3 regions of the Arthrobacter sp. Z1-15 genome follow, and region 2 is predicted to be linked to each of the others. Evidence: riboswitches for the same ligand, from Rfam matches in the RefSeq annotation. Region 2 holds a riboswitch; each other region holds the start of a gene.
The links. Region 2 has a riboswitch for thiamine pyrophosphate ahead of M1D40_RS01260 (FAD-dependent oxidoreductase). Riboswitches for the same ligand answer to the same signal wherever they lie in the genome.
Positions count from the first base shown of each region.

Region 1: linked by a shared signal. The riboswitch ahead of thiM (hydroxyethylthiazole kinase) and the one ahead of M1D40_RS01260 (FAD-dependent oxidoreductase) in region 2 are both predicted to bind thiamine pyrophosphate.
Region 3: linked by a shared signal. The riboswitch ahead of M1D40_RS16260 (ECF transporter S component) and the one ahead of M1D40_RS01260 (FAD-dependent oxidoreductase) in region 2 are both predicted to bind thiamine pyrophosphate.

Region 1 covers NZ_CP096454.1:20,460-30,573, forward strand. The annotation lists gene M1D40_RS00105 (FadR/GntR family transcriptional regulator) at 1-33, shown strand, start outside; gene M1D40_RS00110 (Dps family protein) at 106-603, opposite strand; partial or broken gene M1D40_RS00115 (SRPBCC family protein) at 787-1,230, shown strand; gene M1D40_RS00120 (FAD-dependent oxidoreductase) at 1,452-2,936, opposite strand; gene M1D40_RS00125 (SDR family oxidoreductase) at 2,940-3,737, opposite strand; gene M1D40_RS00130 (DUF4383 domain-containing protein) at 3,903-4,367, shown strand; gene M1D40_RS00135 (DUF2630 family protein) at 4,609-4,848, shown strand; gene M1D40_RS00140 (hypothetical protein) at 4,916-5,176, opposite strand; gene ku (non-homologous end joining protein Ku) at 5,180-6,097, opposite strand; gene M1D40_RS00150 (hypothetical protein) at 6,113-7,063, opposite strand; gene soxR (redox-sensitive transcriptional activator SoxR) at 7,242-7,724, shown strand; gene M1D40_RS00160 (flavin reductase family protein) at 7,812-8,300, shown strand; TPP riboswitch at 8,413-8,502, shown strand; gene thiM (hydroxyethylthiazole kinase) at 8,494-9,303, shown strand; gene thiE (thiamine phosphate synthase) at 9,300-9,995, shown strand; gene M1D40_RS00175 (bifunctional hydroxymethylpyrimidine kinase/phosphomethylpyrimidine kinase) at 9,992-10,114, shown strand, end outside.
Region 2 covers NZ_CP096454.1:243,593-253,706, reverse strand. The annotation lists gene M1D40_RS01305 (hypothetical protein) at 1-292, opposite strand, end outside; gene M1D40_RS01300 (LysR family transcriptional regulator ArgP) at 713-1,582, opposite strand; gene M1D40_RS01295 (LysE/ArgO family amino acid transporter) at 1,653-2,249, shown strand; gene M1D40_RS01290 (hypothetical protein) at 2,346-2,663, shown strand; gene M1D40_RS01285 (hypothetical protein) at 2,696-3,421, opposite strand; gene M1D40_RS01280 (hypothetical protein) at 3,418-4,125, opposite strand; gene M1D40_RS01275 (ABC transporter ATP-binding protein) at 4,122-5,078, opposite strand; gene M1D40_RS01270 (FecCD family ABC transporter permease) at 5,075-6,268, opposite strand; gene M1D40_RS01265 (ABC transporter substrate-binding protein) at 6,261-7,394, opposite strand; TPP riboswitch at 7,599-7,702, shown strand; gene M1D40_RS01260 (FAD-dependent oxidoreductase) at 7,697-9,040, shown strand; gene thiS (sulfur carrier protein ThiS) at 9,040-9,279, shown strand; gene M1D40_RS01250 (thiazole synthase) at 9,282-10,114, shown strand, end outside.
Region 3 covers NZ_CP096454.1:3,512,013-3,522,126, forward strand. The annotation lists gene cls (cardiolipin synthase) at 1-307, opposite strand, end outside; gene M1D40_RS16245 (aminodeoxychorismate lyase) at 377-1,261, shown strand; gene M1D40_RS16250 (energy-coupling factor transporter transmembrane component T family protein) at 1,347-2,138, opposite strand; gene M1D40_RS16255 (ABC transporter ATP-binding protein) at 2,189-3,706, opposite strand; gene M1D40_RS16260 (ECF transporter S component) at 3,693-4,319, opposite strand; TPP riboswitch at 4,379-4,539, opposite strand; gene M1D40_RS16265 (DUF4235 domain-containing protein) at 4,627-4,890, shown strand; gene mnhG (monovalent cation/H(+) antiporter subunit G) at 4,917-5,489, opposite strand; gene M1D40_RS16275 (monovalent cation/H+ antiporter complex subunit F) at 5,493-5,750, opposite strand; gene M1D40_RS16280 (Na+/H+ antiporter subunit E) at 5,750-6,376, opposite strand; gene M1D40_RS16285 (Na+/H+ antiporter subunit D) at 6,373-7,983, opposite strand; gene M1D40_RS16290 (Na(+)/H(+) antiporter subunit C) at 7,980-8,468, opposite strand; gene M1D40_RS16295 (Na+/H+ antiporter subunit A) at 8,465-10,114, opposite strand, start outside.

The DNA of each region.
Region 1 (10,114 bases), 220 kb from region 2:
CTGCTGGAAGAAGTCCGCACTGCGGTGACGTAGCTGCCGGGTTAAACGGCAGCGGCCGGCCGTCCCCGGCGGGACGGTCCGGCCGCAGGCCCGACGCGGCAGCAGTTACAGGGTTGCCTGTGCGTTGGCGTGGTCGGGGGTGACGACCGAGGCGGTGGGCTTTACATTTTCGGCGTTGACCATCCACGCATACTGTTCGAGTTTGCTGATGAAACCGTGCAGGATGTCCGCGGTGGTGGGGTCTTCCTCATCCACCTGGTCATGGACCTCCCGCATGGTTCCGACGGCGGCGTTCAGCATGCCCACGGTCAGGGTTACGGTGTCCTCGGTGTCAACCAGCCCGGCGGGGAAGGGCGGCAGCGAGGTTCCCTGGGCAACGGCCACGCTGCGGCCGTCCGGGACGGCCTCCAGCGCACGCATCCGCTCGGCCAATTCATCGGCGAACACTCTGGCGTCCTCAATGATTTCATCGAGCTGCAGGTGGAGGTCGCGGAAGTTCTTGCCCACAACATTCCAGTGTGCCTGCTTGCCCTGCAGATGCAGTTCGATGAGGTCGACGAGTACGGCCTGCAGATTGGTGGTCAGTTCTTTAGATGCCTTCACGTTTCCTCCAATAGTGACGAAATATGTTGACGAAAGACGCCTGCGCGCTTCACTGCCCCTGGCCGGGGGAGGGAATCGGCAGCCGCCAACCTAAGTAAGCTTACCTTCCGGTTGAAGTCCACAGGTCCCTTGGGTAGCGTGAACACCGAAATGACGCACGATCCGACTACCGTAGGGACGTATATGACCACCGTAGAAGAATCAATCGATGTTGCTGTTCCCGTGTCCGCGGCTTACAACCAGTGGACGCAGTTTGAATCATTTCCCCAGTTTATGGGCGGTGTTGAAAGCATCACCCAGACTTCCGAAACTACTAATCACTGGGTGACCAAAATCGGCGGCGTGGAGCGCGTTTTCGACACGGAAATTACCGAGCAGCACCCGGACGAGCGGGTCGCCTGGAAGAGCACGGACGGCACCTCGCACGCCGGAGTGGTGACCTTCCACCGGCTCGGCGATTCCGAAACCCGCGTAACGGTCCAGCTGGACTGGGATCCGGAAACCTTCATGGAGAAGGTCGGACACGTTGTCGGAGCAGATGACCGCCAGGTCAAGTCCGACCTCAAGCGCTTCAAGGAGTTCATTGAAGGCCGCGGCGCCCCCACCGGCGCCTGGCGCGGGAACGTTGATGCTCCGCCCACGGCTGATCCGGCGCCGGTTGCTCCCGCAGCCACCTCCACATCGGGGCTTGCGGCTGCGCCTGAATCCGACCCCGCCATGGATGATCCGGAATCAGGCGGTCCCCGCGCCGGTCTCTGACCGCTCGGGCACCTCGAAAAGCACGGCAAAGGGCGCACCCCGGTGGTGCGCCCTTTGCCATGCTTCGCCTGCGGGCCTGGAACCTGTCCTCAGGCCCGGTCCAGTCCGCGGACTGCAGGACCTTCCAGCAGAGCTCCGTCGGCGGCGAAGCGGGAGCCGTGCAGCGGGCAGTCCCAGGACGCCTCCGCATCGTTCCAGGAGAGCACTCCGCCCAGATGGGGGCAGATCGCCGAGACCCGGGAAACGTCTCCGTCCACCGTGCAGACGCCCACGGGTTTCAGATTCCGGCGCACCACCTTGCCCTGCCCCTCCGGGGGTGCGGACTCGTTGGTGTCGGCCATCGATGACGCCCATCCGGCCAGCATTTCCAGCCCCACTTCGGCGTTGTCCCGCACAGCGGTGAGCACGTCCCGCGAGGACAGCTTCGGCTGGTACCAGTTCCTTGCCCGGCTGCTTTCCGGATCCGGGCTTATTGCCTCGCTGATGGACTGTGCCGCAGCAACGGCATTGGTCATGCCCCACTTGTTGAAGCCGGTGGCGGCAAAGATGCTCCCGTTGCCGAACGGCACCTGTCCCACATAGGGCAGGCCCGCTGCCGGCTCATAGTCCTGCGCGGACCAGGCATAGGCCGCAGCCGACACCGGAAAATTCCGTACCGTCCACTCCGCCAGATCATCCACCAGCGCCTGGGGGTGCGGATGGCGCCCGACGGCGTGTCCGTTGCCGCCGGAGATGAGATAGTCCGTTCCGTCCACCCGGGCGGTGCGCAGAGACCGGGACGGGGCATCGATGGACAGGTACATTCCCTGCGGAACCTCGCCGCTGATCGGATGCGCCGCCGCGTAGGACCGCAGCGGCAGGAGCCGGGCGAAGTAACCGCCGCGGTCCAAAACGGGAATGCCGGTGGCCAGAACCAGATGCCGGGCGGTCACCGAGCCGGATGAGGTGACCACGCGGATCCGCTCTCCGGCAGCCGTGCCCGCCCCGGTGACCCGGACGCCCTGGACCAAGGTGCCGCCGCTCGCCCGGAACTCGACGGCGAGCGAGGCCAGGGCCTGCAGCGGATGGATCTGTGCCTGCCCGGCAAGCTCAAGGGCACCGGAAACTTCAAACGGCAGTTCAATGTCCCGGGTCATCCGCACCGGAAGTCCGGCCGCGGACGCCGCGGACAGTTCCTTCTCCAGGCTCTGCCGGCCGCTGTCGCTGTTCGCGTAGGTGTAGGCGGTGCGGATATCGTGGTCAACGCCGTGCTCCCGGCAGAATTCCAGGAGCCAGTCCTGGCCCGCGCGGTTCGCTTCCACATAGCTGCGGACGCCGTCGGCTCCCTGGTGGGAGGAGATGCTGGACAGCTGCAGACCCTGGAGCAGGGATACCTTCGCGGTGGTGTTTCCGGTGGTGACGGCCCCTGCCTGGCGGGCCTCCAGCACAGCCACTTTCCGGCCGCGGCGGGCCAGCAGAAGGGCAGTGGTGAGACCTGTCAGGCCGGCGCCGACCACGACCGTGTCGTAGGAACCTCCCGGATCGAAGGCGTCCACGGGAATGGGTGGAGAAGTGGCCAGCCATAGTGATTCCAAGGATCAGGCCTCCAGCCAGTCGGTGGACGTGATGTGCGAGCCGCCCTGGGGCCCCATCTGCAGCATCCCGCCGTCCACAGGCCAGGAGGCGCCGGTGACGTAACTGGCGGCTGGGGAGGCGAGGAAGGCGACGACGGCGGCAATCTCCCGCGCGTCCCCGGGCCTGCCGAGGGGAATGCCCGGGCGGTCGGCCAGATGCGGATCCTCGTTGTGCTGGTCAGTCATGGGGGTGGCGATCTCACCCGGGGCCACCGAATTGACGGTGATCCCGTACTGGCCCAGCTCCAGAGCCAAAACCTTCATCAGACCGCCCAGGCCGTGCTTGGAGGTTGTGTAGGCGGAGGAGCCCACCCTCGGCTGGGTTTCGTGGACGCTGGTCACGGCGATCAGCCGTCCTTCCCGTCCCGCGTCAACCATCGTGCGGGCCGCATGCTGCAGGCAGACAAACGCGCCGTTGAGGTTGGTGTCCAACGTCTGCATCCAGGTTTCATAGTCCAGCTCCAGGAACGGCTTTCCGTCTCCCGTGCCGGCATTGTTGACAAAGACGTCCAGTGAACCGAGTTCCCGGACCAGATCATCAATGACGCTGCCGCAGCCGGGCAGATCGGTGGTGTCCAGCCGGGCGGTGAAAGCCCGCCGGCCGTGGGAGCGGACCTCGTCGGCGGTTTCCTTTGCACCTTCCTCGTCCGTGTTCCAGGTGATACCCACGTCCAGCCCGGAAGCTGCCAGCGCCACTGCCGTGGCCCGGCCTATCCCGGAGTCCGATCCGGTGACGATCGCTGTGCGGGGGGTGAAAACCATGACTCTGTTCCCTTCTATCGGTGATGCTAAGTATGCTTCCCATGTTCCCGGAATTGTGCAACAGTTGAAGAGTATTCGTTCCGGGGAATATGTCCCGTGTGCCGGCTGCAGCCGGCGATTAACAGGCAAGGCAAAAGGAGTTCGGCAAAGCAAAAGGAGTTCGCTATGTCCTATCCCACCGGCGGCAGATCACTCCGCCGCACCAATGCCCAGCGGGCGTCCTGGTACTTCGGCTTAATCTTCATCGTGATCGGTGTTCTGGGATTCGTTCCGGGAATTACCCAGAACTACGAGGCCCTGTACTTCGCCGGAAATATGTCGGAGGCAGTCCTTCTCGGGGTTTTCCAGGTGTCCATTCTGCACAACATCGTCCACCTGTTGTTCGGCTTCCTCGGGCTCATCATGGCCAGGGCTAACAACACGGCCCGAATTTTCCTCATCGGCGGCGGGATTGTTTACCTGCTGCTGTGGATCTACGGATTGATCGTTCCCCATCACTCCGCGGGAAACTTTGTTCCCGTCAACAACGCGGACAACTGGCTGCACCTAATTTTGGGCATTGCCATGGTCGGACTGGGTCTGCTGTTTGGCCGCAGCCAGGCCACTTCGGGCAGGACCTCCACCGCGTAAAACAGGACCTCCGCACCGTAAAAAACCACGGAAAGGACCGGCAATTGCCGGTCCTTTCCGCTGTCCGGCCCTTGTTCAACCGTGATGGTTCAACCGCCATTGTCCAACGCCGTCCTCATACCGTTCGGATTTCACCCGGGCCTGCAGAAAAAGGCAATAGACCGCTGGCATCCCGGGTACATCCGCCTTCGGCGGCTGCGGGGTGCTGGTCACGGGCGTGCGCGGTGGCTAGCGTAGGGGAATGGACGCCAGCGAGATTCAGCACCGGATTTCAGAACTAGTGGAGAAGGAACAGTCCCTGAGGGACTCGCCTGCCGGCGAGCATCCTGAGGACCGGATGGAGCAGCTGCGCCGGGTTGAGGAGCAGCTGGACCAGTGCTGGGACCTGCTGCGGCAGCGCCGGGCTCGCCTGGACGCCGGCGAAAACCCGGACGATGCGACAGTCCGGCCGGTCGGCGAGGTCGAAGGCTACAAGCAGTAACTGCACCGCAGGCTGCGCCATCGGCTCAGGACTTCGGCGACCTCAGGACTTTGGACGCAGTGCTTTGTCAGTCGCCGGACAGGACCTCCCGGGCGAGTGTGGCTGCGCCCAGGGTCCGGCGGAACGGGCTCTGACCGGTCGCAGTCTCCAGCAGGGCCCAGATCACCAGTGAAGCTTTGCTCAGGCTGCCCATGAGGTCCCGGTACTTCGGCGTCAGCGCCATCATGGACGCGGCACCAAACCCGGCCCACGCAAGGATGGGAAGGTTGGGTGCTTCAAAAATCCGGATCCGCCCGTTGCGGTCGCGGAAAAAGTTCGTGATGGCCATGGCCTACGCACCCTTCTTGGTTTTGGCGGCAGTTTTCCGCGCCGCGGGTTTCTTCTCGCTGGATTCCCCGTCGTCGGTCTTGCGCCGGGACGAGGACCGTGACCCCGAGCCGCCGGATTTCGTCCCGCCGGATTTTTTGCCGCGGTTTTTTTCCACGCTGCGGCGCAGCGCTTCCATCAGGTCCAGGACCTTGCCGCCTTCGTCGTCGGACTCGCCACCAAAGGTTTCCTCGGTGTCCAGTGCCTCGCCCTTTTCGAGCTTCGCTTCGATCAGCGTCTTCAGCTGTTCCTGATAGTCGTCGGTAAATTCGGCCGGGTTGAAGTCCGAGCTGAAGGAATCGACGAGGGCGGAGGACATTTCCAGCTCCTTCGCGCTGATCCGCACCTTCTCGTCCAGGGACGGGAAGGACGCCTCGCGCACTTCGTCCTCCCACAGCAGTGTCTGCAGGGTCAGGACGTCACCCCGGACCCGCAGGGCACCGAGCCGGCTCTTTTGGCGCAGCGAAAACTGCACAATGGCCGTGCGCTCGGTGTCCTCGAGCGTCCGGCGCAGCAGCACATAGGACTTTGTGGACTTGGAGTCGGGCTCCAGGTAATAGGTCTTGTTGAAGAGGATCGGATCGACCTGCTCGCTGGGAACGAATTCGACGACGTCGATCTCCCGGCTCTTTTCCACCGGCAGGGAGGCCAGGTCCTCATCAGTGAGCACCACGGTCTGCTCGCCGTCGTCGTACGCCTTGGCGATGTCCTTGTACTCCACCACCTCGCCGCAGATTTCGCAACGGCGCTGATAGCGGATGCGCCCGCCGTCCTTTTCGTGGACCTGGTGCAGGCTGACGTCGTGGTCTTCGGTGGCGGCGTAAACCTTGACTGGGACATTGACCAGTCCAAAGGCGATGGCGCCCTTCCAGATGGCTCTCATGTAGTCCAGTGAACACTAAACCCCGGCGTCCGGGCCAGAGCGTCCCCGGGCCGGATCCGCGCCTGCCACCTCCTCGCCTATGGCCCGGTAGAGGTCCGGATCGGTGAAGTAGGCACTGTGCGACGCCGGAAACGGTTCGCCCGAGGTGATCTCCACATCACGGATCCCCGCGCTGCCGGAAAAGACATTTTCGGCGCAAAAGGACAGCAGATCCCGCTCATCCCAGAAGTTCAGCCACGGCACCGGAACGCTCCCCGGCTTTCCGGGTCCGGCATGAGCCAGCCCGCCCAGCAGGTAGAGCCACGGGCTTTGGGAGCCGGCGGTGACCAGCAGGTCAACCCGCATGCCGGCTGCGTCCCACTCCGGCCCGGTCAGCAGATCCACCGCCGCCACCCCGCCGAGGCTGTGCCCGAACAGGATGACCGGGGCGTCCTGCGGGGACAGGCGCAGGGCATTGGCAATGACGGACCGGGCGTCGGCTCCGCGGCGGAGGTAATAGATGATGCTGCGAGAAAAATCCGAAGCGGCTTCGGTCAGCGGCACGCGTCGGTCTACGGCGGCATTGGTCACCAGCTCCAGCACCCATCGCTGCACGCTGCCGGCCAGCACCCGTTCCTCCGCAGCCGCCGTATCCGTTTCCGCGGCCGCACCGGCCCCGGAAGCAGCAGGCCAGGGCGCCGCTGCTGCGCGCAGCAGATCCATTCCGGCCATTGCCAGGCCCCGTCCGCCGTCGGGCCCGGGCAGCTCCGCCGCGGCGGCGCTGTCCCGGTAGCGCGGCGGCAGTGCCGGCACCACGCTGACATCGCGAGCCGCGCCGGCGGCCCACGCGACATTCAGGACGGTGTAGTTGGCCAGACCGGGTTCCAGCACCAACTGCTCGCGGATGATCCGGGCAGGAACAGGATCGGGGCCGCCGGTGCCCTGCAGGAAAACCGGGGTTCCGGCGGCGGGAGCTGCAGTGCTCACGCCGGCCTTTCCGGTCCGGACCGGGCGTCCGGACACTGTTCAGGGCGCCACTGTAGGCACGCTGGCGGCGGAGCCGCCAGAGTCCTGACGAGAAAGCCCGGATGCTGCCTGCCGTGAAAGCCCGCAGGATGTCGGCGGCGCCCGCGGAACGCCGATAATGGAAGGGACGGAGGCGAATATGGGCAAGACTGCAGGCAGTGACGGGTTAGCGGACCCACGCGGCTCCGCCCGGTCCGAACTGACGGTGGGCCAGGTGGCGGAGCGCAGCGGGGTGGCGGTTTCCGCGCTGCACTTTTACGAGCGGCAGGGCTTGATCGCCAGCCGCCGCACGGCGGGGAACCAGAGGCGCTTTGACCGCTCCGTGCTCCGGCGGGTTGCGGTGATCCGGGCCGCCCAGCGCGCGGGAATCCCGCTGGCCACCATTGCGCGCGCCCTGGAAGAACTGCCGACGGACGCTGTGCCGGATCACAATGACTGGCAGCGGCTGTCACTGGCGTGGCGGCAGGAACTGGACGCCCGGATCCACTCCTTGGAGGCTTTGCGGGACCGCCTCGGCGGCTGCATCGGCTGCGGCTGCCTCTCGCTTGCCGAATGCCGGTTTGTAAACCCCGACGACGAATCAGCCGGCCGGGGAACCGGTGCACCCGTCCTGGACTACTGATGAGCGGCTGCGGCCGGGCCGCGGGTCGCCGCAGCGGGCGGGCTCCGATTTGACCTCAACCATTGTTGAGGTTCTAGCGTAGGACCTATGCTCACAGACCATTTCAAGGACGCCTTCCGTGCCCATCCGGCGGGAGTGGCCGTCATTACTGCCGACGGCGGGTCCGGTCCGGTGGGACTGACTGCATCGTCTGTGTCTTCCGTTTCGGCCGATCCGGCCATCCTGGTCTTTTCGCTGGCCTCGGCCTCCGGTTCAGCCGGCGTTGTTGCCTCTGCCGAGACCATTGTGGTGCACCTCCTGGGCGCCCGGAATGCCGGGCTGGCCGATCTTTTTGCCCGCCCGGGTTCCGAACGCTTCACTTCGGCGCTGGCCTGGGAGGATCTTCCCACCGGGGAACCGCTGCTGCGGGATGTGCCGCGGGCCCTCCGCGCCCGAATCCTGGAGCGCACCGCCGTCGGCTCCTCCGTACTGGTAACTGCCGAAGTCCTGGAGATCCTGAGCCCGGGGGCGCCGGACGAGCCGCTGGTCTACCACAACCGCACCTATCACCGGCTGGGTGACCACTCCACGCTCTAACCGGCGGACCCGGCGGACGGGCGGACAGGCGTAAGCAGGGCGGCCGGAGCAGCGCCGGCCGGGGTCCCTCGGGCCCAGGTGGGAACGGGCGCGCAAATGGCCTAGAGTGCTTTGCAGTGACACGGGGTGCCGACAGGCTGAGATAACACCCGTTGAACCTGATCTAGTTCGAACTAGCGAAGGGATGTCGCGGATGACTATTCGCCTGACACCGTTAATCGTTTCCACCCTCCTGGCGCGCCTGCGCGCCGAACCGCCCCTGGTGCAGTGCCTGACCAATGCCGTGGTCACGAATTTCACCGCCAACGTTCTGCTCGCGCTGGGCGCAGCACCGGCGATGACCGACATACCGGGGGAGGCAGGACCGTTCGCCCGGGCGGCCTCGGGTGTGCTGATCAATTTGGGCACCCCGCATGAGGAACAGCGCCGGGCCATGCTGGAGGCCGCCGAAGCCGCCAATGATGCCGGTACCCCCTGGGTGCTGGACCCGGTGGCCGTGGGCAGCCTGCCGGTGCGCACTGCCCTCGCGGCCGAACTGCTGGCCCTGCAGCCGACGGCCATCCGCGGGAACGCCTCGGAAATCATTGCTCTGGCCGGCCTCGGGTCCGGCGGCCGCGGCGTCGACGCCACCGACGATCCGGAAAGCGCCCTTCCGGCGGCGCTCCTGCTGGCTGAAAAATACAGTTCCGTTGTCGCCGTCTCGGGCCCCACTGACGTGATCACAGACGGCGTACAGACCCTGCGGGTCAGTAACGGTGATGCGCTGCTCACCAGGGTCACCGGCGGCGGCTGTGCGCTGGGCGCTGTCACCGCAGCATTCCTGGGCGCAGCCGACGACGGCGGCAAGTTGGCCGCAGTGGCGGCGGCAACCGCCGTTTACACCGTTGCGGCTGAACCGGCAGCGGAGTCCTGCTCCGGACCGGGCAGCTTCGCCGTCGGCTTCCTCGACGCCCTCGCCTCTCTCAACGCGCAGGACCTGAAGCAGCGGCTGGTGAGCGCATGAAGGCCGGAGTCGCTGACGTGTCCCGGGCCCGGGAGCGCGTCCACAACAGCGGCATTTACTTGGTGACCGACACGGTCCTTTGCGGGCCGCGCGGGGTCGTCGAGACCGTCAGGGCCGCAGTGGCAGGCGGCGTGGAAACCATCCAGGTACGGGAAAAGAACGCCTCGGCGGCTGATTTTTACGCCCTGGTCCTTGCTGTCGCCGAAGCCGCAGGAAACCGGGCGACCGTACTGGTGGATGACCGGGTGGACATCTACCTGGCGGCCCGGGCCGCCCGCGCCGGCGTCCACGGAGTCCACGTGGGCCAAAGCGACCTGCCCGCCGAACTGGTGCGCACGCTCGTGGGCCCGGACGCCGTCGTCGGCCTGACCGCCAACACCGCGGAGCATCTGGAAGCGCTCGCAGCGCTGCCGCCGGGAACCGTGGATTACCTCGGGACCGGGGTCATCCGGCCCACCCGCACCAAAGCAAATCATCCGAAGCCGCTGGGAATCAGCGGATTTACCGAGTTCGCGGCGCGGGCGCCGCTGCCGGTGGTGGCCATCGGCGGCATCGTGCGCGAGGACATCGGTGCGCTGCGGGCAGCCGGTGCCACCGGCGCCGCAGTGGTGTCGGCCATTTGCGCAGCGGCCGATCCGCAGGCTGCAGCCGCGGATCTGGTCCGGGCCTGGCATGCAGGGAGCCACGCATGAGCGCCGGCCGGATCCCCCGGATCCCCCGGATCCTCAGCATCGCCGGCACCGATCCGACCGGCGGCGCCGGAATCCAGGCCGACCTCAAATCCATCGCGGCCACGGGCGGGTACGGCATG
Region 2 (10,114 bases):
GCTCTGGCTCGGGCTGCGAACTGGGATCCTCCAGCGTCGATTGCTCGAGCCGGACAAGGACCGGGGCAAGGGATGAATCGAGGTGTGCTTTGAGCTCCTCAATCAGATCCGGAATCGCTCGAACAGTCTGCAGGGTCTCGCCGGCCACCTGAGACATAGCGGCGCGATTCGGCTCCTCGTTCGTCGAGTACCACTTGGAGATGAGGTATGCGATGGACTCGGATACTGCAGTCAGGTACGCCCGGACATCGTCGGAGGCGGCGTCGACCTCGCGACGGTCATCAGCGGTCATCGCTTCATCCGCTAGCCGCACGACTGCGCCCGCGCCAATGAGGCTCTCGCCCATGATTGGACGCGCGGGGTCCGCCGCTAGCCCAATGTATGTGCGCGTGAGCACACCTTCGACCCATTCTCGGTCCGCAGTAGCAACGGCGGTGAACTCTGCCGAGGGCCGATTCGCGAGGCCCTGCTCTGCCGTTCGCACCAACGATTCGATACTCGCCTGCCCCAACCCCGTCAGGTCGCCAATCGCATCGGCAAGGTCGGAAAGTCGAAAAAGCCGAAGAGCAACCTTCGTCAGCGCGACAGTAGTGTTTGGGGACGACTTACCCGGCAATGCAGATCGCACTCATCTTCTCCTTCTGGGCGGCTCATGTCGCGTTACCGCTAAAGACTCACACACGCGAACCCGAATCAACCCAATCAACACGGCCTAACTTCTCAGCCGGCGGCTGGCTCGGCGCACTGCCTCCGTGAGCCGGTCCAGCCGCTCGGACTGAAGGGTCCAGGACTGCCAGTACAGCACGACGTCGTGGTGGGCCTGGGCGTCGAGCAGCACCAGCCGGCCGTCGTCGAAGTCGAAACCTACCTGCAGTTCCGGCACCATGCCCCAGCCCAGCCCAGCCCGCACGGCGGCCACAAAGGCCTCCGACGACGGCACGGTGTGCATTGGCGGCGTGCCGGAGACGTTGCGGGAGGCAAGGAAGCCGCGCTGCAGGTCGTCCTTGGTATTGAAGTGCAGCACCGGCATCGCCTCCCAGTCCACGCCGGCTGCTCCGGTGAACCGCTCCCGCAGACCGGGCGCCGCCGCGGGAACGTAACGCATGGCCCCCAGCCGCACGGCCCGGCAGCCGTTCACTGGTGCCGGATCGGACGTCACTGCGCCCAGCACGTCGCCCTGCCGCAGCAGCCGGCTGCTGTGGTCCTGGTCCTCCACATGCAGATCCAGCGTGGTGTCCGCCCAGCCGGCGGCGTCCTCAAATACAGCCAGGAACCAGGTGGCCAGGGAATCAGCGTTCACGGCCACGGGCGTGGCGGTCACTGCCGAGCTCCCGGACCCCAGGGCTTCCCGGGCCTCGGCTTCCAGCAGCTGCACCTGCCGGGCCAGGCGCAGCAGCGCCGACCCGGCGTCGGTCGCGGTGCAGGGCATGGCCCGGCGCACCACCACCTGGCCCGCCGACTTCTCGAGCGCCTTGATCCGCTGGCTGACCGCGGACGGACTGATGTGCAGCCGGTCCGCTGCCGCCTCGAAGGTGCCCTCGTCAATGACCGCTGCCAGGGCCCGCAGATGCTCAAAGTTCATGAAGTAAATCTAATGCAGGTTCAGAATCTTTCGTTTGTCTGCATCGCCGTGCAGAACTACCGTCAAAGGTATGTGGAGCATTTGGGGTACCGGACTGTTGACCGGATTGGGACTGATCGTCGCCATCGGGGCGCAGAATGCCTTTGTCCTGCGGCAGGGCATCCGCCGCGAGCACGTCGCTGCGGTGGTGGTGCTCTGCGCGGTGAGCGATGCCGTTCTGATCCTTGCGGGAACTGCGGGTATCGGCGCTCTGGTGGAAAACTTCCCGCAGGTTCTGCGTATCCTGCGCTGGGGCGGCGCGGTTTACCTAACCTGGTTCGCGGTCCGGTCCTTCAGGTCCGCACTGAAACCTGCCGTGCTGACCGGTCAGGCGCCGCGCTCCCGCGGATCGGTCATTACCACCACGCTGGCGCTGACCTTCCTGAACCCGCACGTCTATCTGGACACCGTGGTGCTGCTGGGCAGCCTGGCCAACCAGTACGGCGAGGCCCTGCGGTGGGTCTTCGCCGCGGGGGCCGTCCTCGGCAGCATCCTCTGGTTCTCCGGTCTCGGTTTCGGCGCCCGTGCCCTGTCCGGAGCCCTCAGCAGGCCGCGCACCTGGCAGGTGCTGGATCTGCTCATCGGCATCGTGATGCTTGCCCTGGCGGTCAAACTGGTCCTGGGCTGACGCTGCGGCAGCTGCTGTACAGGCTGGGAGGCGGCTCCTACACTGGCCCAACTGCCTATCCCGCGTGCCCCGCCACCACTGACAGGATCACCGCCCATGCCTCTCGTTTCCAGGTTCTTCGCCGGAGTGCTCCTGGCCAATGCGGTGCCGCACGGGGTCAGCGCTGTCCAGGGGAAAGAGTTTCCGACGCCGTTTGCCGCGCCGCCCGGCGTCGGGCTCTCCAGCCCCGTGGCCAACGCCGTGTGGAGCTCCCTGAACGCCGCCGGCGGCACCGCCCTGCTGGGCCGTACCGCCACCGGCGCCCGCGAGCGGGCCGCGGTCCTGGCCGGAGCCGTCTCCATGAGCATCTTCCTCGCCTATTACTTCGGCAAGGTGCAGGGTTCGGCGCCGGGCACGACGCCGACCAGGACCTAGCCGCGAGCTCCGGAAGATTCCGGCGCCCGCTCCTAGGCCGGAACGTGCGTTGCGGTGACCCAGCGCAGCAGCGAGTACAGCAGCTGGGACGCACCGGGCATAAACCCGGACCCGTGGTGGTAGACCGGGTCCATGGTGGTCACCAGCAGGCGGGCCGGCTGGTTCACCTCGTCCACGTAGAGCAGGGCGCCGGAGTCGGTGCCGTCCTCCTCCATGACAACCAGGGAACGCGCACCGGCCGGCGGATGCAGCAGGCCGTGGTGGTGCCAGGAGACCGAGCGCGGCGTGAAGTACTCCCACAGCGGATCCCCGGGCAGCCGCAGCCGGGTGCCGTTGTCCTCTCCGGTGCGCCAGGTCCAGAACACGGTGGGGCGGAAGGTGTAGCCGACACCCGGCAGCCAGTTCTCCACCTTGTTTTCGCCAAGCACGACCACCGTCTTGGCCGGATCCTGCAGCGCCGCCCGGACCGCGGGAGCGAAACGGGCCAGCTGGCCCTGATGCAGGCGGTCTCCCACCAGAATCACGTCCAGGGCGGCCAGATCGGCCGGATCTGCATCGGGCAGGTAGACCGGCTCGAGGCGGTAGGGTGCCAGCGCCGGATCGGCCACGGTGCGCAGCGCCGGGAAGGTGCCGCCGTGCAGCAGGCCGATGCGCGGGGCACTTCCGGGCCCGGCAGCAGCCGCGGCGCCGGCGGTCGATGCGACGGGGGTCGTGGCTGCGGCGGTCGTCGCAGCGGCGGTAGCGGTTGCGGCGCTCATGCGCGGACTCCTTCAGCGTCGTGGCGGGACCGGACCCCGGAAGCAGAAACGGACCCGTTCCCGGAACCGCCGTCCAGCCAGGCCACCAGGTTGGGACCGAGCTTCCGGGTGGAGTACTTTTCGTCGGAGAAGCTCTCCAGATCGTTGCCGCCGTGCACGAGCACTTCGCCCGCTCCGAGCCGGTAGCTGTAGTCCAGGGGCAGCCGGTACTGGCCGATTCCGGTGACGGTCCGGGCGCCGTCGGGCAGGTCCAGGTGGTAGCCGCGTCCGTAGAAGCCGGCGACGCCGATTTCCTCCAGCCGCTCGTAGCTGTGCGTCCCGGGGACGCCCGTGCGGTAGTGAAGATCCCGGTAGTCGACGCCGTCCCAGACCGGATGCGGTTCCACGGAGTGTGGCCGCACATCCTGCGGGCCGCGGAATTCCAGCTTCCGCCACGGCGCCAGTCCGTCGATGAACGGCTGCACGACCTGCCCGTTCACCAGCACCCGGCCGCCGCCGCGGACAAAGCCGTTCAGCGCGTCACGGTGTTTAGCCAGGAGCAGATGGTCAGCGCCGCCGCCGATGATCAGCCCGCCGGCGGAAAGGATCCGGGCGCGGGCTGCGTCGTCGTTCAGGTCGTAGGCGTCCACGTCGTCCAGCGCACCGCGCCACGAGGGGTCTCGCTGGCCGCGCATCGGGGCGTCGCCGATCAGGCGGTAAATCACGGAAGGTCCTTTCGGAAGGGCAGTGCGGCTGCGGACTGGGGAGGTAGTGCGGCGCCGGACTGGGGAGGCACGGGGCAGTCCGCACGGCAGGAGGGGCCGAAGTCCGGCACGGCAATCACGCGGTCGCCGGAGACGGTGCCCACGGTGGGGGTGCAGATGGGCAATCCGTAGACCGCTGAGAGTGCGGAGCCGGTGAGCAGCTCTTCGGTGGGCCCCCACCGGGTGTCGTCACTGCCGACAAAGAGCAGCGCATTGCGGGAGACGTGCAGGGCATGGTCGGGGTGGTGCGTGGTCATGATGACGCCCATCCCGTCGGCGGCGAGGCCGGAGAGTACGGTCAGCACGCGGGACTGGTTGTGCAGGTCCAGGGCCGAGGCCGGCTCGTCCAGGATCAGCAGTTCGGACCCGGAGGCCAGCGCCCGGGCAATGAGCACGAGCTGCCGCTGGCCGCCGGAGAGTTCGGCGTAGCTGCGGTTGGCCCAGGCGGCGACGCCCACCCGTTCCATGGCGGCGTCAGCGGCGTCGTGGTCTTCGCGGCGCGGGGTCTGGTAGGCGCGCAGGTGCCGACTGCGGCCCATGAGCACCATCTCGGCCACGGTGAAGGAGGTGCCGCCGGCACCGTGGTCCTGGGGTACGTAGCCGACGGCGGGGCCGCAGCTGATCTGTCCCTCGCGGGGCGTCAGCAGCCCGGAGAGGCACTTGAGCAGGGTGGTTTTGCCACGTGCGTTGGGGCCGAGGATGGACAGGATCTCACCGCGTTCCAGCTCGAAGCCCAGGCCGCGGAACAGCCAGGGGCGCAGCCGCGAGTAACGGAAGCCCAGCCCGGTCACGGACATCAAGGGGCCGGCTGCGGCGGCCGGTGCGGCTGACCTGCCTGCCGCAGGTTCAGCGGCGGCCGGCGCGGTTGCCGGAGCTGCACTCAGGGGTGTTGTCAGGGCTGACACGACGGTCATGACAGCGCGCCTTTCTTCTGGGAACGGGCCAGCAGCACCACAAAAACGGGGGCGCCGATAATGGCGGTAAGGATGCCCAGCGGCAGTTCGCTGCTGGACAGGGAACGGCTGAGGGTGTCGATCAGCATCAGATAGGTGCCGCCGAGCAGCAGCGACGCCGGCAGCAGCACCCGGTGATCCGGTCCCATCCAAAGGCGGGCCAGATGCGGAACCACCAGGCCCACCCACCCGACGGCGCCGGCCACAGCCACGGTGCCGGCCGTCATCAGGGCCACTGCACACAGCAGGACCACGCGGGAGCGGTGCGGGTTCACGCCCAGGGCGGCGGCGTCGTCGTCGCCCAGTGAAAGCACGTTCAGGCGCCAGCGCATCGCCAGCACCACGGCGGCACCGATCGCCACGGGGACCAGGGCGGTGAGGACCTTGGTGTAGCTGGCGGCGGCAATGGAACCGAGCAGCCAGTGCACAATCGAGGGCAGTTCGGAGTATGGATCGGCGGTGTAGGTGATGAAGGAGACCATCGCGTTGAAAAACGCGGCCACCACGATTCCGCCGAGCACGATCATCAGCATCGGGCCGCCGGCTCCGCCCATCCGCCCCAGCGCCAGCACGACGGCGAGCGCGGCCAGGCCGAAGCCGAACGCACCGCCCACCATCCAGCCGCCGGAGAGGCCAAGGGTCAGCACCAGCACGCCGCCGAAGGACGCTCCGGCGGTGACGCCGATGATGTCCGGGCTGACCAGCGGATTGCGGAACAGGGCCTGCAGGCAGGCACCGCCCAGGGACAGCGCCCCGCCCACCAGGAACGCCAGCAGGACGCGCGGCAGGCGTACGTCGAGCACCACGGTGGCTTCCTGATCGGTCCAGGTCCGCCGCAGCGCGCCCTCTCCCCCGCCGGCGCCGAAGAGTGCCGTTGCCTCGTTGGCGAGGATGCGCAGGATTTCGTTTGGCGGCACCCAGTACCGGCCGGCGGCCATGGACACCAGGGCCACCGCGCACAGGATCAGGACGCACAGCAGCAGCGGCAGCCGGTGGCTGCGGGCCGGCGGGCGGGATGATTCGGGCGGGGCCGGCCGGGAAGAGACCGACGGCGGCATGGGCAGGCCGGCAGCCTCAACTGCCGCCGCCGGGGCCGCCCGTGCGATGCCCGCGCCAGCCGCCGTCGTCGTGCCCGTCCTTGTCTCAGGCACTGAAGACCTCGTAGCCGGTGCTTGCGCTGTTCAGGTCCAGGCGGAGGGCGGCGTCGATCTGGGTCTCTGAAATGTCGTAGCCGTAGAGGTAGCTGATCTTCTCGCGCATGGCTGCGCGGAGGTTGTGCCGGGTGAGCCCGGGATGGAAGATCTCGGCGGCCCACTGCCACATCAGCGGAGATTCGGCGCACGGGACCTCCCAGCGGTAGCCGCCCAGCGGAGCCTTGTAGACGCGGCGGTTGCGCACTGCTGACACGGAGGCCAGGGACTTGTCGGCGTACACGTCCGCCGGGGTGCGGGTGTCGAAGCCTCCCAGCGTGATGACCTCGGGGTCCCATTCGATGAGCTGCTCGGCGCTGACCACGTTCTCGGCACTGATGTTGTCCGCGGCCATGTTCCGGCCCCCGGCCAGCTCCATCCAGTAGTGCATGTAGGAGGATTTGTTCGACGCGGAGTAGCCGTCTCCGGACTGGCCCAGGTGGACCACGCGCACCGGCGTCGTCACGGAGGAGAGTTCCTGCCGGAGGCGCTCGATCTCGGCGTGCATCCAGTCCACAATTTCGGTGCCGCGTTCCGGCTTGCCCAGGATCGTCGAGAACAGCGAGACCCAGGTTTCCAGGTATTCCTGCGTGCCGTAGAGCAGGCAGACGGTCTTGAAGCCCGCCGTTTCCAGCGGCTCCACCAGGCCGTCGCCCTGGTCCGCCCACTGGAACACGACGTCGGGGTTCAGGGAGGTGAGCGTTTCAATGTTCGGCGTGAAGCTGGACGGGGAAACCGTGGTGGTCGTCTTCGACTCCGGGTACATCTCCCCGAACAGGCCCTGCCGGTTGGCCTGGACGGTGGACTCGTTGATGCCGACAATCTTGCCGTAACCGCCGTCCACCGCGGCGAGCATGGAAGGCGAGGGGATCACCGTCGTCGCAATCCGCTGCACGGGAGCGTCAAAGGAGACCTGCACGCCGCGCATGTCAGTCACGGTGAAGCCCTGCGAACCGGCTGATCCGCCGGCGGCGGCCACCGTTTCGCGGGAGGAACAGGCGCCCAGGGCAAGGGCCAGAAAGCCCAGGCCGGCGCCGCCCAGAAGGGTTCTGCGGGAGGTTCCATGAGGAGGATGGGAGGGAGACAACTGCATTCCTATCGCTGACGAAAGGTAAGGCTTACCTAAAGACTGACGTAGATATCAGACCACATCGAAGCGATTAGCGCATATTTGTGTATCGTAATTCGCTGATCCGCCTCTGCAGGGCGGCCCTTCCAGCCCGCCCGGGGACGCGAAGCGACGGTGGATGCCCGCTCCCGGCGTGGTAGGCTCCCTGACACGCTGGTAAAGCAGCGGTTCTGCGGGAGTCCCCCTGGGGGCTGAGAGGGCTTAAGCGCCGACCGCCACACCTGATGCGGGTCATGCCGCCGTAGGAAAAGGACATCCCGGTGAATCCTGCACCCCAGCCCTCCCGTTCCGTCCCCGGAACACCCGCCGTCGACGTCGTAGTGGTCGGCGCCGGAGTGATCGGTTTGGCAGCAGCCTGGGAGCTGCGGCGGCGCGGCCGCACAGTTGCCGTGGTTGACCCGGATCCCGGGGGCGGCGCATCTCTGGCCGCGGCGGGAATGCTGGCTCCGGCCTCCGAGGTGCAGTACAGCCAAGAGCCCCTGTATCCGCTGATGGCTGCCTCCGCGGCCGAATATCCGGCGTTCGTTTCGGCCCTGGAAGCAGCGGCGGGCGCGTCCGTTGGTTACCGGCGCACCGAGACCCTGGTCTGCGGAGCCGATGCCGCCGACCGGCAGGCGCTGGCAGATTTGCGCCTGCTGCAGAGGAGTTACGGGACAACGGTTGAGCAGATATCCCTGCGAACCGCACGCACGCTGGAGCCTGCGCTCAGTCCCCGCCTTTCGTCCGTCTTCCGCATTCCCTCCGACCATCAGGTGGACCCCCGCCGGCTCACCGCAGCCCTTCTCGGTGCCCTGGTGGCACCCGGCGGGACGGAGGGTTGTCCTTCCGGCCGGACAGACGGCGGCCCTGCCGTGCTCATTGGAGCTTCCGCCACCGGCCTGCTGTGGGGAGGCGGAGCCGTTACCGGCGTCGTGCTGGAGGACGGGAGGGAACTTGCCGCCGCACAGACGCTATTGGCAGCGGGCACCGGACTAAGCCGGCTGCACGGTCTGCCGTCCGGCTATGCTCCGCCGCTGCGCCCCGTGCACGGGGACATCCTGCGCACCCGGCTGCCCGCGGGAGCGCCTCCCCTGCTCGAGCACACCGTCCGCGGCCTGGTTCACGGCGTACCGGTCTATCTGGTGCCGCGCAGCGACGGCACGATCGTCATTGGCGCCACGTCCCGCGAGGACGGACGGAACGGGGCCAGCGCCGGAGGTGTTTTTGCCCTGCTGCGGGACGCACAGACCCTCGTACCGGCAGTTGCGGACCTGGATCTGGTCGAAGTCATGGCCAAGGCCCGCCCCGCTACCCCCGATGACCGCCCGTACCTCGGCGCCCTGCGCAGGCCGGACGGGACGCCCGTACCCGGTGTGGCGGTGTCCACCGGATTTTCGCGGCACGGGGTGCTGCTGGCTCCGCTGGCTGCCCGCCTCGCAGCCCAGCTTCTCACCGGCATGCGCGGCAGCAACCCGGCAGCCGATGCCCGGTTCCTGGCCGCTGCCGACCCGCACCGTTTCGACCACAGCAGTCCTAACCCGCCCGCCGCCGCTCCCGCCGCTTCGCCGCCCACCACGCCTCCGCTCAGCACACCGCCGCCCGCCACCTCGAACAGGAGCATGTAATGCCCGCCATAACCTTCAACGGCACCCCCAGGAACGTTCCGCGGGAGACCACGATCACCGATCTCGTCGCCGGCGCCACCCGGCGCCCGCTGCTGCCGGACGGCCGTCCGGCCGACGGCGGGCGCCTAGGCGTAGCGGTGGCGGTGGACGCCGCCGTCGTGCCGCGCAGCTCCTGGTCCCGCACGACAGTCGCCGAGGGACAGACCGTTGAAATCGTCACCGCCATCCAGGGAGGCTAATCATGGCCAGCGTTCTCACAGCCGACCACTTGGAACTCGACGGCACAGAACTGTCGTCCCGGCTCATCATGGGCACGGGAGGCCTGACCTCCCTTCACACCCTCGAGCAGGCACTGCTTGCCTCCGGGACCGAACTGACCACCGTGGCAATGCGGCGCTTCACCCCACAGCAGGGCGATTCCCTTTTTGCGGTGCTGGAGCGCAACGGCATCCGGATCCTGCCCAATACGGCCGGTTGCTACACCGCGCGCGACGCCCTGCTGACAGCGGAGCTTGGACGCGAGGCACTGGAAACTAACTGGGTGAAGCTGGAGGTGATCGCCGATGAAGAGACACTGCTCCCCGACGTCGTGGAGCTGCTGGACGCCACGGAGCAGCTCGTGGCCCGGGGATTCAAAGTGTTCGCTTACACCTCTGATGATCCGGTCACCGCGCAGCGCCTGGAAGACCTGGGTGCTGCCGCCGTCATGCCCCTGGGTGCCCCGATCGGCACCGGCCTCGGCATACTCAATCCCCACAACATCGAGCTCATCACCTCCCGGGCGTCCGTACCGGTGATCCTGGACGCCGGCATCGGCACCGCTTCCGAAGCTGCTCTGGCCATGGAACTGGGCTGCGACGCCGTACTGCTGGCCAGTGCCGTCACCCGCGCCCAGGATCCGGTGGCAATGGCGGCGGCAATGCGGCATGCCGTAGCCGGCGGCCGTCTGGCTTTCCGCGCCGGCCGCATTCCGGCCCGCAGCCATGCCGTGGCGTCCTCTCCCCGGGCGGGGACCGTTGGCTCCGGCGAACCCGAGCATCGGCCCCGCGGCGACTGGGAACCCGTCGGAACTAC
Region 3 (10,114 bases), 640 kb from region 2:
CCCACTCGGGACCGGAATACCGGCTGCCTTCGGCCTCGAGTTCGCGGGTGTTCTCACGTACGGCCCGGTTGACTTCAGCCTGCCGTTTCACCCGGTGTTCAGACAGCCGGAAGTTCCCGAAGAGCAGGAACAGGATGATTCCCGGGACCGGAAGGAAGAAGATGCACAGCAGCCAGGCCATGGCGGTGGTGGGGCGCCGGTTGCCGGGAACCACGCCCAGCGCAATGATTCGGATGGCGTAGTCAAGGATGGTGAGTGCAGTGGCAATCCACAAAGGCAGCGTCGAACCGGTTAATGCCACCCACACACGACGCTCCCATCAGCTGATCCTTATCCTCAAGCCTAGTCTGCCGCACCGGCAAACTAGGCTGGGCACATGACTGTTCTGGTATTTTTGGACCCCGAATTCCCCGAAGGCCGCCTGGCCGACGCTTCCGTTCCGCAGCTGATGGCCACAGATCTCGGCGCGACCCGAGGCGACGGCATCTTCGAATCGATGCTGGCCGTGGACGGCAGCGCCCGCAAAATGGACGCCCACCTGGACCGGCTGACATCCTCGGCCCGCGCCCTGGACCTTGAACCGCCGGCGCGCGGCGCCTGGGAGCGTGCCGTCGCAACAGCGCTGACGGAACTGGTGCTGCGGGAAGGCCCGGGCGAGGCCGTGGTGAAGCTGCTGCTGACCCGCGGCGTTGAAGGGGCGCACTCCCCCACGGCGTGGGTTGCCGCTTCCCCCGTTCCGGCCGGCACACGCGAACGCACCGCGGACGGCGTGTCCGTACTGCTGCTGGACCGCGGTTACGACAGCACTCTGGCGGAGCGGGCACCGTGGCTGCTCCTCGGAGCCAAGACCCTCTCCTACGCCGTCAACATGGCCGCCCTGCGCTACGCGAAGGCCAACGGCGCCGACGACGTCATTTTCACCTCCGCCGACGGCAAGGTCCTGGAAGGCCCGACGTCCAGCGTCATTTTGGCCGTGGAAGAGGACGGCGTCAAAATGCTGCTGACCCCCGAGCTGGAGAGCGGGATCCTGCCCGGCACCACCCAGCGGGCGCTGTTCGACGCCGCCGAAGCGGCCGGCTGGGCCCGGGGTTACGGCCCGCTGGAGCCGGCGCACCTGATGGAGGCCGACGCCGTGTGGCTGGTTTCCAGCATCCGGCTGCTGGCTCCGGTTACCTCCATCGACGGAACGCCGATCAGTTCCTCCCCCGCTCTCACCGAGGAACTGACCGCCCTGCTGCGGGAAGCGCTGACGGAGGGTTAACGAGAGGGAACGGCCGCCGCCGGGGCGCCCCGGCGCGGGCGCCCCGGCGCGGGCGCCCCGGGTCCCCGGCCGGGCCCCGGCCGGCCTAGGTGAGGATGAAGTTGAACGTCCCCGCCGCCACGGCGGCAGCCAGTGCAGCGCCGGCAGACACCGCCCCGTACAGAGCCACCCAGATATCCAGGCCGGTGAACACGGACGTCCGCGCCCAGGTCCGCTCGCCGCTGCCAAAGCCGCGCGCCTCCATGGCCGCTGCCAGCCGAATGGCGCGGCGCACCGCCTGGACCAGCAGCGCCACCGACTGCCCGAGGAAGGACCGGGCACGGGCCAGCGGCCCTGCGTCCGAGCCGATCCCGCGTGCGTGCCGGGCCATGCCCAGGGTCTGCCATTCCGAGACCAGCAGGCCGACCAGCCGCATGGCAGCCAGCGCGCCGAGCACGAAGCGGTGCGGCAGCCGCAGCTTCTGGGCCAGCGCATCCGCCAGATCCGTCGGGTCCGTGGAGACCAGCAGATAGATTCCGGGCAGGGCGATCGCCAGCCCCCGCAGTCCAATCGCGATGCCTGCCTCCACCGAATCCGAGGTGAACAGCAGCGGCCCGGCGTCCAGCAGCACCGCTCCGGTCTTTTCGGCCAGCAGTGCGGTGCCGTAGGCGCCGATGAGGGCAGCAACAAGCAACGGCCAGATGCGCTTGAGCAGCGTCAGCGGCTCAATCCGCAGCAGCGGCAGCAGGACCAGCTCGGACGCCAGGACTATTGAGGCACTGATCCAGTCCACGCTCACCAGCACAGCCACTGTCAGAGCCAGCGCCGCAGCCAGCTTGGACAGCGGATTGGCCCGTTCCAGCAGCGTTCCGGCCGGCCGCCGGGAGGGGTTGCGCAGGTCGGCGGGTTCCTGGTGCTGTGCTGTGAAACTCAATTCTTCCGAGCGTTTCACAGCAGCGCTCCGGCCCGGGCGGTGCCGTGTTCCACCCGCAGGAGGCTGCCGCCCAGGGCAGCTAGGAATTCGGCGTCGTGGGTCACGGAGACCACCGCCGTGCCGTCAGCCACCAGCGTACGGAGCAGTGCCACGAGCTCGGCCCAGGTGTTCGCGTCCTGCCCGAAGGTGGGTTCGTCCAGGAGAAGCACAGCGGGGTCGGTGGCGATCATCGTGGCGACGGAGAGGCGGCGCTTCTCTCCGCCGGAGAGGGTGAACGGGTTGGCGTCCAGCAGCGCGGACAACCGCAGCCGGTCGGCCAGGGAAGCCACCAGCCCGGCTACCTGCGCTTCGGACTTCCGCCCCGTGCGCCGGGGTCCGAAGGCCAGTTCCTCTCGCACCGTTGCCGCGAGGAACTGGTGCTCGGGTTCCTGGAAAACGGTGCCGATCCGGGTCACCAGGTCCGTTGATTTCCACCGCGCAGGATCGGGCCCTGCAGCACCGGCCAGTGCGGGGGCGGCACGCAGGGCGCCGGCGACGGGCTTCAGCAGCCCGCCCAGGGTCAGCGCCAGCGTGGACTTTCCGGCCCCGTTGGGACCGGTGATCCCCAGGGCGGTTCCGGCCGGCAGCGCCAGGTCCACATCGCCCACAACAGCCGGTGCCCGCTTGGAGCGTCCGGCGCCCAGACCGCGGGCTTCAAGCAGGAGTTCCCCCGGTGTTCCGGCCGCCGGCCCGCCAACGGCAGGCCGCACTCCGGGCAGCCAGACCCCCGCGGCGCGGAGGCGGTCCCGGTTGGACGGATCGGTGAGGACCTTCGAGGGCGGTCCGTCGGCGAGGATTCCGCCGTCGGCCGCCAGGACCACCACGCGGTCCACGACGTCGGCCCACACTGAAACGCGGTGTTCCACCACGATGAGCGTGGCGCCGGTGCGTTCCAGGACGCGTTCGACGGCGGCACGGACCTCCAGCACTCCCGCCGGGTCCAGGTTGGCCGTGGGTTCATCGAGCAGCAGCAGCCCGGGCCGCATGGCCAGCACCGATGCCAGAGCCAGCCGCTGTTTCTGCCCGCCGGACAGGGCTGCGGTGGGATGGTGCAGCGGAACCCGGAGCCCGACGTCGTCCAGGCTCGCCCGGACCCGTTCCCAGATCTCCTGCGGCGGCACCCGGAGGTTTTCGGCGCCGAACGCCACTTCGTCGCCCACCCGGGAGAGCACCAGCTGGGAGTCGGGATCCTGCAGCACAAGTCCGGCCCGGCCGCGGGCCTTCAGCGGAGTTTCCCCGTCCAGGGTCAGGGTGCCGTGCTCCTCACCGGCGGCATCGGGGCCGGACCCTTCGCCCAGCACGCCGGCGAGGGCATGCAGCAGGGTGGATTTGCCGGCGCCGGAGGCCCCGAGCAGCAGCACCTTTTCGCCGGCCTCAATGTCCAGTGACAGGGATGAGACGGCCGGGGTGCTGCGCCCGGAGTGCCGCCAGCTGTAGTCGCGGGCTCGGACCGCTGCGGGGGCTCCGGCCGGGGACCGCCTAGGCGCGTGCATGGGAGCGAACGTCCGCAGCCCGTCCGGACGCAAACGGGGCCAGCACTCCGGTGCGGGCCAGCGCCCGGGCGATCAGCCAGGAGACAAATCCGGCAATGACGGCTCCGGAGACGGCGGCGAACAGCGTGTACAGCGCCTGCCACTGGAAGGCCCATTCCGGCTTGTAGAGGATGCTTTCACTGACGCCGAGGAAGATTCCCGAGACAAGTCCGGCCAGCACCGCCACGGGCAGCGTGTACCGGAGGTAAAGGAACGCCAGGAACACCAGTTCCGCGCCGAGGCCCTGGATGAAGCCGGAGAGCAGCACCGACAGGCCGAACTGGGTGCCCAGCACGCCGGAAACTGCGGCGGCGAGGACTTCGCAGTAAATTGCAGCGCCGGGTTTGCGGATAATGAGCGCACCGAGAACGCCGGCGATCAACCATCCGCCGGTGTACAGCCCGCCGAGCGGAGGGAAAGCAAGGATCAGGGCTTCAACGCCGGCGTAGCCCAGGGACCAGGCCCAAAAAATTACGCCTACTGCCACGCCCAGCACGGAGGCGACCACAATATCCACCACCCGCCACGGGCGCCGGAGGGATGACAACTGCTGCTGGAAACGGTTCTGCTGCATAAAAAAATCCTCCTGAGGTACAGGAGGGGAGGGACCGTCCACGGCGGACTGCCGTGAGGTCCCGTGAGATCTCGACTCCCTAGCGCCGGTACTAACCGGATCAGGTTCGAGGGTCTGCGGATGTCCGCACTCTCAGCGCCGTTGGTCTTTCCTTGTTCTTTCTGACCGGCTGTAACCCCGGGCAGAGAGTAAGGGCAGAGGCGCTCCCCTGTCGTATGTTTGCGCCTCCCACTGTACACACGGAACGGCCCGAAGGGGAGGATCGGCGGGTAGGGTTAGGGAAAAGGCCTTCAACCCTAGGAGCATCATGAACCTGATCCTCAAACTGCTCGCCACCGGTGCCAGCATCGGCGCCGGTCTCCTGTCCGCCAAGATCCTGGACTTTGTCTGGACCCGGGTCACGGGCAACGAGCCGCCCCGCGACAAGGACGGTGTCCTGGACGTGAGCCTGCGCACCGCGGTGATCTTCGCCGTCGTATCCGGTGCCGTCAGCCAGGGCATCCGCGTGCTGACGAACCGGGGCACCCAGCGCGCCATCCAGCGCTACCAGAAGACGCCGGAAATCGTCTAGGCGTCCTCCGCCTTACTTCGGGGCGCTCAGCCCTCGGGACTGTGTCCCGGGCGGCGGGCGCCCTGATTGTTTTCCGCTTCGGCTCCGGACACAGCCCCGGGCTGCGCCTCGGGAGCCCGCGCCGGAGTAACGGGTACGGCGTCGTCGTCCAGCGAGCCGGCCGGCGGGTGTTCGCCGGGGTCGCCGTCCACGCGCGGGTCTTCACTGTCGCTGTCATCCCCGGCGGTTCCGGCGTTGGCCTGCAGCAGCAGCTCCTGCGCCCGCGCCACAACGTCGTCGAGCTCGTCGATCGTCAGCAGCTCCGGCCGCAGGTGCTTGGTGCGGTAACCCGCGCGGCCAATCATGTGGGCGGAGACCGGGGCGGTGAGGAGCATGAACAGCCAGCACACGGCAAGGACCGGCAGCAGGACCCAGCTTTCAAACTGCACGGCCATGGCCAGCAGGAACAGCAGCAGGCCCAGCACCTGGGGTTTGGAAGCGGCGTGCATCCGGCTCATGAGGTCGGGGAAACGCGTGAGGCCAATGGCTGCGGCCAGCGACATCAGGGCACCGCCGAGCATCAGGACTCCGACAATGACGTCTTTCAGTTCCTGGTTCACCGGTTATCTCCTGTCCGTAACGAAGCGGGCAACCGTCACGGAGCCAATGAAGCCGATCAGCGAGACGGACACCAGGAGCGCCAGGAAGTTGAGGTTCTTGTTCACGATCATGTCCGTTGCGAGAGCGGCACCAACGATTGCCAGCAGGACATCGGCTGCCAGCACCCGGTCCAGAATGGACGGTCCGCGGGCGATCCGGAAAATCGCACCGGCCGCTGAGGCCGACAGCATGATGGACACCAGGACCACAAAAACGGTCATCATGACGGGGCTCCCTTGCTGGTTGCAGCGGTACCGCCCGGCACGGCGGCTTCTCCTCGGGACAACGCTTCTTCAGCCTTCAGGACTTCCAGGTCCTCGCGGGTGCCGATGCTGCGGATCAGCCAGGATTCGGTGTCCCGGACGTCCTTGCGGACCTTATCCGCGTGTTCGGGGGTGGAAACGTTCAGGCAGTGCAGGTACAGCGTGGAGGTGGACCGGTCCACCTCCACCACCAGGGAACCGGGGATCAGCGACAGCGCGTGGCCGGTGGCCGTGACCAGAAGGTCCGAGTGGCTGCGCAGTTTCACGCCCACCACGGCGTTCTTGATGTGCGGACCCTTGGCAACGGACAGCCACAGCACTTCGAAGCTGGCGTGGACCAGCTTGTAGAAGAAGCGGACCGCGAAGCCCAGCGCATAAACCGGGTTGAACCGGCCGCTGAGCTCCACCGGCGGCAGGTAGAAGATGTTGGCCACGATGAAAGCGATAACCGCACCGAAGACCAGGTTGCCGGCGCTGAAATCCTGCCAGAGGGCGCCCCAGAGGAACACCAGCCAGATCAGCAGCGGGATTTCCTTGAGCAGCGGCACGCGCGGGCGCTTGCGCATTTGGGCTTTGCGGGTCATCGGTTAGCCCCCTCTCCCAAAACGGCTTCAATGTAGGGCGTGCGGTCCAGCAGGTCCTGTGCCGCGTCGTCGCTGAGCGAGAACAGCGGCCCGGCCAGGACACTGAGCGAAACACCCAGTGCCACGAGCCCCACGGTGGGATACACCATGGTCCGCGGCAGCAGGTCGACGGCGTCGCGGCCGGCGAACTTCCCCGAGGACTTCTCGGTAACGTCGCCGGAGTTGCGCAGTGAAGAGCCGCCGACGCCCGTGGCCAGCAGGATGGGGTCGGGGTGCACTGCGTCCTCCGGTGTCCGCCAGAATGCCCGGTTCCAGACGCGGGCCATCACGAGCAGGGTCAGGAGGCTGGTCAGCACGCTGGCGGCTACCAGGACGTAGGCCAGCGGAGTACCCAGGTCCACGCCGGCTTCCATGAGCCCGAGCTTGCCGAGGAAGCCGGAGAACGGCGGAATCCCGCCGAGGTTAATGGCCGGAATGAAGTACAGCACGGCCAGCAGCGGGGACAGCTTGGCCAGCCCGCCCAGCCGGTCCATGTTGGCGGTGCCGCCGCGGCGCTCAATCAGGCCTGTGACCAGGAACAGCGAGGTCTGGATCGTAATGTGGTGGACCACGTAGAACACGGCGGATCCAATGCCGATCACCGATCCCACGGCCAGCCCGAACACCATGTAGCCGATGTGGCTGACAAGGGTGAAGGAGAGCATTCGCTTGATGTCCGTCTGCGCCAGCGCGCCGAGGATCCCGACCACCATGGTCAGCCCCGCCACCACCATTAGCAGCGTATTGATCCGGTCGCCGGGGAAGAGCAGCGTCTCGGTCCGGACCATGGCGTAGACGCCAACCTTGGTCAGCAGCCCGGCAAACACGGCGGTCACCGGAGCCGGAGCCGTCGGGTAGGAGTCAGGCAGCCAGAAGGACAGCGGGAAGACGGCGGCCTTGATGCCGAACGCCACCAGCAGCATCAGGTGCAGCATCAGCTGTGTGCCCGGGTCCAGGTCGCCCAGTTTGACGGCCAGATCGGCCATGTTGACCGTGCCGGTGGCCGCGTAAATCATGGCAATGGTGATCAGGAACAGCAGCGAGGAAACCACGCTCACCACCACGTAGGTGACGCCGGCGCGGATGCGCGGCGTGGTCCCGCCCAGGGTCATCAGCACGTAGCTGGCCGTAAGCAGGATTTCGAAGCCCACGTACAGGTTGAACAGGTCTCCGGCGAGGAAGGCATTGGACACCCCGGCCACCAGGATCAGGTAGGTCGGGTGGAAGATCGAGATCGGCCCGTCCTCGTCGCCGTCGGTCATGCCCTGCCCCGCGGCGTATATGAGGACCGCCAGGCTAACGGCCGAGGAGACCACCAGCATCAGCGCGGAGAACTGGTCCACCACCATGGTGATGCCCACCGGCGGCAGCCAGCCGCCCAGGTTCACCGCCTGCGCACCGGTCTCCCACACCGAGAACAGCAGGATCACTTCCAGGATCAGCGTCACGGTCAGGATGCTGATGCTGATTACGCGCTGGGCGCGCGTGTGCCGGATCAGGATGAAGGCCAGGGCGGCACCGAAGAACGGCAGGACCACCGCCAGCGGGGCCAGACTTATCGTGTTCATTCCTTGGCCTCCGGGCTGGTGCTCTGACCGGTGGCGCGCAGGGAGCCCGGCGCCTCTTCAGCCTCTTCGGGCGGGGTGAATTCGGTGGTGTCCTCGGGGACATCGGCGTCGTCTTCGGCATCAAAGCTGCTCTGGCTCGCCACGCGGCGGTCTTCGATGTCGTCCTGGACCTCATCCTGGCGGCTCAGCACCCAGGAACGGTAAATGATGCCCAGCATGAACGCGGTCACGGAGAAGGAGATGACGATGGAGGTGAGGATAAAGGCCTGGGGCAGCGGGTCGTTGTAGTCTTCCGCTGCAATGTCCGCGTTGAACAGCGGGGCAAGGCCCTGGAACCCGCCGGTGGAGAGCAGCAGGATGTTCGTGGCGTTGGTGAGCATGGTCAGCCCCAGCACCACGCGGGTCAGGCTGCGCTCCAGGAGCAGGTAGATGCCGCAGGCGTACAGCGCTCCCATGATGACCATAAAGGTGATGTTTATGCTCATCGGGCTACCTCCTCCTCTCGGCTGGCTATTTCGGGTTCGGGCTCCAGTGTCTCCTCCTGGCTGGAGGAACCGCCTTCACTGCGTTCATCAATTTCGGAGCCCAGGCTCCGCAGGACATCCAGCACCAGTCCGACCACCACGAGGTACACGCCGATGTCGAAGATGGTGGAGGTGACGAACTTGATCTCGCCGAAGAGCGGCCAGGTGAACTTGATAATGGCGCTCTGCAGAACCTGCCCGCCGAAGAACAGCGGCACGGCCGCTGACAATCCGGCTATGCCGAGCCCGCCGCCAAGCAGGAGGCCGGCGCTGACCGGGCTTGCTTCCGCCAGTTCGAAGCGGCCGCCGGCCAGGTAGCGGATGGTCAGGGCGAGTCCGGCCATGAGCCCGCCGGCAAAACCGCCGCCGGGCATGTTGTGGCCGGCCAGCAGCAGGTAGATCGAGAACAGGATCACCGAGTGGAACAGCAGGCGCGTGACCACTTCAAAGATGATTGACCGGCGTTCCGGGGCAAGTGTCCGGCCGGCAACCAGCCAGGCGTCACGGCTGACGCTGGAGAACTTGCGGGCCAGTGCCAGTGTGGCCTGCTGGCGTCCGGACGACGACGCAAAGTGTTCGCGTCCCCGGTCCACGGAGCCGGTGGCAACGCCCTCGGCCCGGCGTCGCTTGTCGCCGCGTCCGCGGACAAAGATCAGAGATGCGACGCCGGTGGCGGCCATGGCGAGGACGGAGAGCTCTCCGAAGGTGTCCCACGCGCGGACGTCAACGAGCGTCACGTTAACAATGTTGGCGCCGCCGCCCACCTCGTAGGCCAGGTCCGGGAATGCCAGCGATATCGGCTCGGCGACCCGGGAAGCCATGGCCGTCATGGCGATCATGACCATGGTGGCTCCGAAGGCCAGGCCCAGCGCCGCGCGCAGCAGCCGGTGGCCGGCCGGTTCGCGCTTCCACAGCCGGGCGGGCAGGGAACGCAGTGCCAGGACAAAGGCCACCAGGACGATGGTTTCCACGAGCATCTGGGTCAGGGCCAGGTCGGGTGCGCCCTGCAGGGCGAAGATCAGGGCAATTCCGTAGCCGGTGACGCTGACCATCAGCACTGCGAGGAAGCGCTTGTTGGCGCGGGCTGCTGCCAGCGCACCCAGGATAATGCCGACGCCGATGACTACCTGCAGCGGCGAGTCAAACCAGTGGAACTGCTCGGGCAGGGGCGCGTCCCGCACGATGAGCGCAAACAGCGGGGTCACGACCGCCACCGACAGGATGACGAAGAGGTAGAACATCAGCGAACCGCGCTGGGTGCGGCCGGTAACCCAGACCGCGACGTCGTCGAGCACGCCGATGATCCCGCGGTAGGAGCGCTCGGCATCCAGCGGGGCGGTGAACCGTGCCTGCACCCGTTCCACGCCGAGGCGCTGCCAGAAGAGCAGCAGCCCCATCCCGATGGTGATGACCGTGAGCAGCAGGGCGGTGGTGAAGCCGTGCCACAGCGCCAGGTGCGTGGGTTCGCCGTCGGCCGGGTACAGATCAGCGTAGGAAACGATGGCCGCGTCCAGCGGTGCCGGCCACAGGCCGAACACCACGCTGACGACGGCGAGGATGCCCGGAGCCGCGAGGAAGGCCCAGGGAACCCGCTTGAAGGGCGTGGG